3 regions of the Blautia sp. MSJ-36 genome follow, and region 2 is predicted to be linked to each of the others. Evidence: riboswitches for the same ligand, from Rfam matches in the RefSeq annotation. Region 2 holds a riboswitch; each other region holds the start of a gene.
What was found. A riboswitch is a leader RNA that binds a small molecule or an ion and turns the genes downstream of it on or off. The one in region 2 is predicted to bind cobalamin.
Positions count from the first base shown of each region.

Region 1: it holds a riboswitch for cobalamin, as region 2 does, so the genes downstream of both, KQI39_RS04605 (sirohydrochlorin cobaltochelatase) here and KQI39_RS14085 (ABC transporter permease) in region 2, are expected to answer to the same signal.
Region 3: it holds a riboswitch for cobalamin, as region 2 does, so the genes downstream of both, nikB (nickel ABC transporter permease) here and KQI39_RS14085 (ABC transporter permease) in region 2, are expected to answer to the same signal.

Region 1 is NZ_JAHLPQ010000004.1:63,046-66,333, forward strand. It holds gene KQI39_RS04600 (hypothetical protein) at 1-583, opposite strand, end outside; gene KQI39_RS04605 (sirohydrochlorin cobaltochelatase) at 705-2,009, opposite strand; cobalamin riboswitch at 2,166-2,340, opposite strand; gene KQI39_RS04610 (NAD(P)/FAD-dependent oxidoreductase) at 2,614-3,288, opposite strand, start outside.
Region 2 is NZ_JAHLPQ010000026.1:26,383-29,670, forward strand. It holds gene KQI39_RS14080 (MATE family efflux transporter) at 1-1,173, shown strand, start outside; cobalamin riboswitch at 1,321-1,494, shown strand; gene KQI39_RS14085 (ABC transporter permease) at 1,631-2,560, shown strand; gene nikC (nickel transporter permease) at 2,576-3,288, shown strand, end outside.
Region 3 is NZ_JAHLPQ010000001.1:308,196-311,483, forward strand. It holds gene hisIE (bifunctional phosphoribosyl-AMP cyclohydrolase/phosphoribosyl-ATP diphosphatase HisIE) at 1-234, shown strand, start outside; gene KQI39_RS01435 (M14 family metallopeptidase) at 329-1,288, shown strand; cobalamin riboswitch at 1,577-1,766, shown strand; gene nikB (nickel ABC transporter permease) at 1,956-2,894, shown strand; gene nikC (nickel transporter permease) at 2,895-3,288, shown strand, end outside.

The sequences.
Region 1 (3,288 bases), on a different contig from region 2:
TTTTGTCCGAATCCTCAGCTGCTTCTTCAGCAGTGTCATCAGTTTTTACAGGATCTTTGACACTTACTTTATGGTCGTACCATTTGCCTTTTTCTCCCAGGAGAGCCACATCGAATTCCTCACCAATGGCCGGTACCGGAATATCAAATCCATAAACTTCCTCTGTATAACCATCGCTGTATTTTACTGTATCTGTGGTAGGCTCAATGATCTCGGCGCCGTCCTTCTGTGCATCTTCGGCAGTTCCTGCAAACAGATTTACGATCTTCTTGGAAACCAGGCTTACATGGATGGTCATCTTGCCATCTTTGACCGTAAGCTTGCCTTTTTTGTCATTGGCCTCATTTACATGGAACATACTGCTGTCTGTGTCAAACTCTGCTGTATAAACACCATCTTCCAGGGTATCTGTCTTGGCTGCGTCTGCCTCTTTCTCATTGGAAGCTTCTGCATCCTCTTTGGAATCGTTTTTGGCAGATTCGGTTTTTGCGGAATCTGTTGTAGCCATTGCAGGCACAGAGCCAAGCACCATAGCTGATGCACTTACCATTGCAAGGATTAAGTTTACATAACGTTTTTTCATAATAATCTTCTCCCTTCCATAGATACAGCAATCTGCCCGGAAGACAGTCTTCCTGATCTTTCCGGGCAGTTACATGGATTTCTTATAGGTATCTGAGATCACTCAGATCGTTTCATATTTATTATTCTGCGGAATCCTCAGCGGAATCAGCCTCTGTATCTGCTGCTGCGTCAGAATCTGCGGACTCATCAGCGCTTCCCAGAGAATCAATAGCTGCTTTTGTATGATCTACATAAAGCTGCTCAACAGCCTCGATACGTCCAAGACCTGCGATCTGTGTATCAACATTCTCGAAGTCTCCGGATGCTACAAACTGGCTCTTCCAGGAATCCTCATCATCACCGGCCATATCGTTGTTTGCATGGTCTCCGGCAACAACCATCAGCGGACGAAGAACAACGTTCTTGTATCCTGCTTCTTTTACCTTCTCGATAACCTTGTCGCAGGCTGTATCTTCCGGCTTACCCTCTACAGTACCGATGAATGCGTTCTTGAATCCAAGGTTTTCCATCTGTGTCTGCATCTGATCGTATGTAATGTTAGCTGTATGGGATGTTCCATGTCCCATGAATACGAATGCTGTACCAGCCTCAGCTGCTGCATCCATGCTGTCAAATCCTGCTTCTTTGCAAGCCTCATCTGTGATTGCCTGAGCAACGGCTTTCTTGTCGTCGTTGATCACTGTTGCATCGTCTCCAACCTCACCAAGCATTGGCTCTGCGATAGCTACAGACTCAAATTTATCTTTATACTCGTTGATGGCTTCTGTCATCTCATCGTACTCAGCGCCATGCATCAGATGTGTAGGCTGTACAACCAGGTTCTTAACACCGTTTGCTACTGCACGGTCAAGTGCCTGCTGCATGTTATCGATCACTTCATCATCTCTTGCCTCTACATGGTTGATGATGATCTGTGCTGTAAATGCTCTTCTTACAGACCAGTCCGGATAAGCTTCTGCAAGAGCATCCTCGATTCCTTTGACATCCTCTGCACGGCTGTCATTGAAGGAAGTACCAAAGCTTACAACAAGAAGTTCATTCTCACCGATCTCATCCTGGTTACGCGGATCGTCCTTGGAAGCATCTCCTGTGTCACGTCCGAAATAATCCGGATCTGCATTCTCACCCTCTACCAGTTCTTTCTGAGCGTCTGTCAGAGCATCCCATGCTTCTTTGGCTGCCTTGCAGTCCTCATCTGTTGTGTCGTTTCTTTCCTGTACATAGATCTTGTCGATCAGAGCTGCTACATTGTCAGCTGCTTTCTGGTCTTCATCAGAAGCCTCTGTGGTATCAGCTGCCTCAGTACTCTCATCTGCGCTCTCTTCTGTAGCGGAATCATCTGCTGCCATTGCTGTTGTAGCTGCACCCATAGAGCATGTCATGGAAACTGCGAGCATCAGAGCTAACATTGTTTTTCTTTTCATTTCTTATCGTCCTCTTTTCATGTATTTCCAGAATACTGATATGTACAAAAAAACGGCTGCTTTCTGCGGCCGCCTGCTCACACACGATTCTCTCGCAATACACATAAAAAGAAGTTCTGTATTGTTATTGAGAATACAGATTCGTAGACCGCGAATCCTGGATCTCACAATAAGGCAGTTCTCCTGACTTGGTTCCACGCTGCTTTCCCTTCCCGGTTTCCCAGTGGTTTCGAAAACAGCTCCCCGTTCACAGTGACGGTATCGTTCCGGATTCTCACCGGATTCTCTTTTGCACATCCGACTGGATGTAACCTTATTGCTATAACATTTGTACATATTCGATTTTACCTGGTTATCTATTTTTTACCACAAAATCACAAAATTGTCAAGATTGCTGTCGGACGATACAGGGTTTTCTCCCTGTATCTGTCAGTTATTTTCAGCATACTTATTTTAATATTCATGCATATTTTTCATGATTTTATATGATTTATGTTTTTTATTTATAGCATAATGATTTCCTACAATAGCATAGAGATTTCCTGCTACATAAAAAGCAGCCCTTCTCCGCCATCACTGTGACAGCAGAAAAGGGCCGATCATATTATTTATTGAAGTACTCCTGCTCCAGGTATCTGGCTACATAGATTCCGCTGGCAGATGCATGGGAAAGAGAATGTGTCACACCGCTGCAGTCTCCGATAACAAAGAGTCCTTTGTGGCAGGTTTCCAGATTCTCATCGATCTCAACTTCCATGTTGTAGAATTTAACCTCCACACCATAAAGCAGAGTATCGTCATCTGCTGTTCCCGGTGCGATCTTATCCAGGGCATAGATCATCTCGATGATACCGTCCAGGATACGCTTCGGCATAACAAGGCTTAAGTCTCCCGGTGTTGCGGAAAGAGTCGGTGTTACGAAGCTCTCCTCAATACGTGCTTTTGTGCTTCGTCTTCCGCGGATCAGATCTCCGAAACGCTGTACCATAACACCACCGCCAAGCATATTGGAAAGTCTTGCGATGCTCTCACCGTATCCGTTGCTGTCATGGAACGGCTCTGAGAAATGTTTGGATACCAGAAGGGCGAAGTTTGTATTGTTGGTGTGTTTTGCAGGATCTTCATAGCTGTGGCCGTTTACTGTGATGATTCCGTTGGTGTTCTCATTAACAACAACACCTCTCGGGTTCATACAGAAAGTACGGACCATATCCTCAAACTTCTCGGTTCTGTAAACGATCTTGCTCTCGTAAAGCTCATCTGTCAGACGGCTGAACAC
Region 2 (3,288 bases):
CTGGTGTTGGGGATCATGACAGGTATCACACAGGGTTTTTCTATTCTTGTATCTCAGTATTATGGAGCAAGGGAAAAGAAAAATCTGAAATGTGCAGTGGCGAAAAGCTATATCATGACAGCATTACTGTCTGTGGTCGTACTCGCAGTAAGTGAAGGTACAGTTTATCGTGTTCTTTTATTTTTACATACGCCGGATAATGTCATTGATCTGACAATGCTATATTTGCGGCTGATCTTTGCGGGAATCCCGATCATAGCTGCTTATAATATATTTGCAGCGATCCTTCGGGCACTTGGAAACAGCAGATCTCCGTTGATCGCAATGACAGTGGCAGCAGTGATCAATGTGGGACTGGATCTGTTATTTGTGGCGGTTTTTGGCTGGGGTATAGCCGGAGCAGCAGTGGCAACCGTTATCGCACAGGGATTTTCAGCCTTGTACTGTTTGATCGTATTACGTAAAATCCCGGATATCCGCCTGGAAAAGAAGGACTTTTACAGGCAGCCCTCTATGAGTTTGCGGCTTTTGGAACTGGCGGTTCCTCTTGCGATACAGAATGTGATCATCTCCGTGGGAGGACTTGTGGTACAGTATGTGATCAATGGATTTGGTTTTCTGTTTGTGGCGGGATTTACGGCATCGAACAAGCTGTATGGGGTTTTGGAGATGGCTGCCGTTTCATATGGATATGCTATTACAACCTATGTGGGCCAGAATCTTGGTGCAAAAAAATACCAGAGGATTCGAAAAGGCGTGCGCAGCGGCACTTATATGGCAGTGCTCACTTCGGCTTTCATTTCCGGCATGATGGTACTGTTTGGACGTAATGTACTGTCCCTGTTTGTATCCGGTGAACCGGATCAGACCCGACAGGTATTGGATATAGCATATAAGTATTTGTTTATTATGGCTGTCTTTTTGTGGGTGCTGTATCTGCTGTATGTGTATCGTTCCGCTATCCAGGGCCTGGGTAATACTTTGATTCCGCTTGCCAGCGGCATTGCAGAATTTATAATGCGTGTCAGTGTTGCGCTGCTGCTGCCAAAACTGATCGGTGAAGATGGAATATACTATGCAGAGATCTGTGCATGGAGCAGTGCAGCTGTTTTATTATTCGTAAGTTATATGATCATTATACGGAAATATAAAGAAGTCACCGTTCATACATAATGTTATTTACTTAAGGGATCTATAATAATACAGGCAGAAAATATTCGGGTTTCACTATGAAATGTTCAGATATTTTATATTTGACAAAAAACTATTTATATAAAAAGAAAAGTATGATATTATGATACTTATTCATTGCAACTATGAAAATTGAATAGTCAGAAGGGTGTACAAAGTACTTAATAAGGAATCTGGTGAAATGCCAGAACAGCCACCGCTACTGTGACAGGGACGAAAACCAAAATATCACTGGAGAGATCCGGGAAGATGGTAAGTAGGAAGAACTGGAGTCAGGAGACTTGCCTTTTTGACAGAAGAATTCTGATTCGGATGGGATACAGAAGGAATAAGCTCTGCCTGAGGTAGAGGTTTGTTTTTTGTGCTGATATGATGCTGGATCATATCAGCTTTTTTTATTTTAACCGAATAAACAGATGAAAAATGAGGAGAAATGAAAATGGGAAAAGTAATTGCAAAGCGTTTTATATTTATGATTCCGGTAGTTCTGGCGGTTACATTTATTATTTTTATGCTGAGTTTTATATCGGCAGGTGATGCTGCCAGAGTTCTGGCGGAGAAAAAATACGAGCATCCGTCACCGGAACAGGTAGAAGAAGTACGGCATGAGGAAGGACTGGATCAGCCGGTGCTGGTACAATACGGGAAATGGCTGGATCAGGCACTTCATGGCGATTTTGGAAAATCATATTCTACCAGAAAACCGGCTTTTGATGAATTAAAAAAATATTTTCCACAGACATTTAAACTGGCAGTTACTTCGTTTTTATTGTTGATGATCGTATCAGTCCCTCTTGGGATTTTGTCGGCAATTTATGAAAACAGAGTTCTGGATAAAGTCATTCGCATTTTGTCGTCCCTCAGTGTATCTATGCCGTCTTTCTGGATCGGTCTGATGCTGCTCTATATATTTGGAGTAAAGCTAAAAGTGATTTCCGTGATCGGAGGAGATGCCGGAGGCATCCCGATTCTTGCGGCATTTGCCATGGATATCAGTTTCTTTGGAATTATGACGAGATTGATCCGTACTAATATGATACAGGTGCTGAAGCAGGATTACATACGTGCCAGCAGAGCTAAGGGATTGTCATCTGTAAATGTAATTTTGCGTCATGGTCTGAAAAATATCCTGATTCCTGTGCTTACACGTCTGGTATCAATTGTGATCGGTTTTTTCTGTGGCTCAGCTGTGATAGAAAGTATTTTTTCAATTCAGGGAATCGGAAATCTGGCATTGAAATCCGTGATCTCAAAAGACACTCCGGTGCTGCAATGTTTTATCTTTATTCTGGCTGTTGGCATTGTAGTATTAAATTTTCTTGTGGATATCGCCTATTCTGCGATTGACCGGCGAATCCAGTTAAAGTAAAGGAGAGATCATAGAATGGGAAGCAGAAGAAAGCAGAAAACAGAAAAAAGCATGATCCAGAATCTGTACTGGAAACAGGTATTCCGGTCACCGAAAACAAAAATAGGATTGATGGTGGTCATAATTTTTGCATTGGCAGCTATTTTTGCACCTGTACTGGCGCCGCATGATCCACTGCTTGTGGATGTTTCGATAAAATTAAAGAATCCGTCGGCGGCATATCCTTTAGGTACTGATCAGCTGGGAAGATGTATTTTATCAAGACTTCTCTGGGGCAGCCGGTATTCACTGAGCTACAGCTTTACGGTGCTTCTGATCACCGTATGTGTCGGGGTGCCGATCGGGCTGTTTGCCGGATATGTAGGTGGAAAAATCGATTCCACAATCATGAGGATCATTGATGTATTTATGGCTATGCCGGTCTTTATTGTGGCACTTGCCATTGCAGGAACCATGGGAGCCAGCGGTGCTCATCTGATCCTGTCCTTATCGGTCGTATCCTGGGCAGAATATGCAAGGCTTGCCCGTGCATTGACACTTCAGGAAAAAAATAAAAATTATATGACCGCACTGAAGGCCGGCGGCTGCGGCCACGCAAGGATCATATTCAGGCATGTATTGAGAAATATCCTGCCATCTGTGATCGCACTGGCAACAATGGAAATCGGTTCGATCATTCTGTCAATCGCCGGATTTTCCTTTATCGGACTTGGTGTGCAGGCGCCGAC
Region 3 (3,288 bases), on a different contig from region 2:
CGGAAAGCGAATCCGAAGGAAGGTTCCTATACCAATTATCTTTTTGATAAGGGAATTGACAAGATCCTGAAAAAAGTCGGTGAAGAATGTACAGAGATCGTTATTGCCGCCAAAAATCCGGATAAAGAAGAGATCAAGTATGAGATCTCAGATTTTCTCTATCACATGATGGTACTGATGGTGGAAAAAGGTGTCAGCTGGGAAGAGATCACCAGAGAACTGGCAAAAAGATAGAATTAAAAAAAGACATATACAATTTTGGTTAGGCATGGTATACTTATCGGAACAAAGTGCGGAAATATAAGAAAAAGGGAAAGGGAAACAGCCAATGATCAAAATTGATGACTGGGTGATCGAAAAAGGAGAAAAAGCACAAGGTAAGATTGAGATCACAGGATGCGGCATGGCGATGCCGGCGACTGTGATCTGCGGGGTGGAAGACGGACCGACGATCCTGATCACAGCAGGAGTACACAGCGCCGAGTATGTAGGAATACAGGCGGCGATGGAACTTGCGAAAGAATTTCAGCCGGAGGAACTGAAGGGAAATGTGATCATCATTCCGCTGGTCAATGTCAGTGGATTTGAACATCGTACCATGAGTATGGTCTATGAAGATGGTAAGAATCTGAACCGTGTTTTCCCGGGAGATCCTGAGGGGACAGCTGCAGACCGCATTGCCTATACCATGGTGACGAAACTTTTTTCCATAACGGATTATTATATTGATCTGCACAGCGGAGACGGATATGAGCAGCTTCATCCATATGTTTATTATGTAGGGGTTGTAGATGAAGAGACGGCAGAGAAGTCCTTACATATGGCAAGACATATCGGTGTCAAATATGTGGTCCGCTCTACAACTGCTACAGGTGGTGCCTATAATTATGCCTCTTCTCTTGGAATTCCAAGTATTCTCATCGAGAGGGGCGGACACAGTTACTGGACCTGGGAGGAAGTGGAACAGGACAAAAGAGACGTCCGTCATCTTGTGTTTCATCTTCAGGGGAAGAAATGTCACGGACTGAAACATTACCGTCAGATGCTTCTGGAAAATGTGGTATATGAATATGCACCATATACCGGATGCTGGTATCCATCCAAAAAGCCTGGAGAGTACTTCTTTAAAGGAGAAGACCTGGGTGAACTGAGAGATTACTACGGAAACCTGCTTTATACATCCATTGCAACAGAAAATGGAGTTGTACTTTATCAGACAGCCAGCCTGAATATTATTGAGGACGGACCGATGATCGCCTATGCAGCGATCACAGAGACGCTGACCTGATATTCGCAGAGCTTTTCCACCAAAAATTGTTTTATTCAATTCCTATAGAAGCGATAAGAAAACCGGATTTTACCGTTTGTTGTTCTATTTGTAAAAATAAACGCGTAAAATCCGTATTTTTTTGACAAATCGGATAAACTCAGTTGTTAAATACCTAACGGGGTATATGTACAATTCAAACAGCTTTGACAAAATTGATAAATATTCTAAAAATACAACATTTTTCTATGGACAACAGCAATAGATTTATCATACAATAAATCCGTAATTTAACAGCATTTGCTGATTTTTACATCAGCCGTTGCAAGTTCCGAGAGGATTAATAGGGAAACCGGTGTAAATCCGGTACGATCCCGTCACTGTAATGGGGAATCCTCAGATAAAATACCACTGGCCGGGTGCGTGAGAAATAGGGCCGGGAAGGTGTCTGAGGGTGAGGAGCCTGAGTCAGGAGACCTGCTTGTAATTGTTTTAAGATGATTCTTACGGAAGATAGGAAGCATGTTTTTTTGTGTGTGCCCGTATTTCGTCACGGGCTTTTTTCGTGCGTATTTCTGAAATTCCATGCATTTTCTGCATATAAAGAATCCCATTATAGTTATTATTATCTTATATAAGTTGAAACGGCTATGCTAAAAATCACATCAAATGAGGAAAGGAGTAAAACGTGACAAAGAAACAAGTAGGAAAAAGATTTCTCCAGATCATAATTGTATTGTTTGGAATCAGCTTTTTCACATTTGGACTGACCTACCTGTCACCTGGTGATCCTGCGGAGATCATGTTGACAGAGTGTGGTAATCTTCCAACACCGGAACTTCTGGAACAGACAAGACATGATCTCGGCCTTGACCAGCCATTTCTTGTACAGTATGGTTCCTGGCTGAAAGGTGTTGTAACAGGAGATATGGGACAGTCCTATTCTTTCAAAATGCCGGTAACGGATAAACTGGTATCCTGTTTCTGGCCGACGCTGAGGATGTCGTTGCTGGCACTTCTGATGATGGTCATTATTTCCATACCGCTTGGAATACTGGCCGCTGTATATCAGAACAAATTCCCGGATTATTTTGTAAGAGGAATTACCTTTGTGGGAGTATCTGTTCCAAGCTTCTGGCTGGGCCTGATCCTTCTCAGCATCTTTGGTGTTCAGCTTCGCTGGATCAATGTTGCCGGAGGCAGTACAGATTTTAAATCCATGATCCTTCCGGCGCTGACACTTGCACTTGCCATGTCTGCAAAGTATACCAGACAGGTAAGAAGTGCAGTACTGGAGGAGCTTCACCAGGATTATGTCACAGGTGCAAGAATGCGTGGGATCAAGGAAAGCGTCATTCTCTGGAAACACGTTCTTCCTAATGTAATGCTTCCGCTGGTAACACTGCTGGGACTTTCCCTTGGAAGTCTTCTGGGAGGTACTGCAGTTGTAGAGATCATTTACAACTGGCCTGGAATGGGAAATATGGCAGTAAAGGCAATTTCCTGTCGTGACTATCCTCTTGTACAGGGCTATGTACTCTGGATCGCGATCCTGTACATGTGCATCAACCTGCTTGTGGATCTATCCTACACTTATCTCGATCCAAGACTTAAGGAGGATAGATAATTGAAAAAAGTATTACGAATATTCAAAGAAAACAAACAATTCACTCTTTTCTTTATTCTAGGTCTTGTGGTGATCGGTGTTGCGATCTTTGCACCGCAGCTTTCCCCATATGATCCGTTGGATGCAGTTATGACCGAATCACTGCAGGAGCCGAGCTCCGCCCATCCATTTGGAACAGACAAACTTGGGCGAGATCTTCTTTCCCGTGTTATTTTCGGAACAAGAACGTCTCTGATCATGACCTTATGTCTGGTTGCGGTGATTTTTGTGATCGGTACATTTTTAGGAGTTATTGCCGGATATTTTGGCGGTATTGTAGATGCGGTGATCATGCGCATTGCGGATATGATGATTTCCTTCCCGGGCCTTGTGCTGGCCATCGCCATTGCCGGTA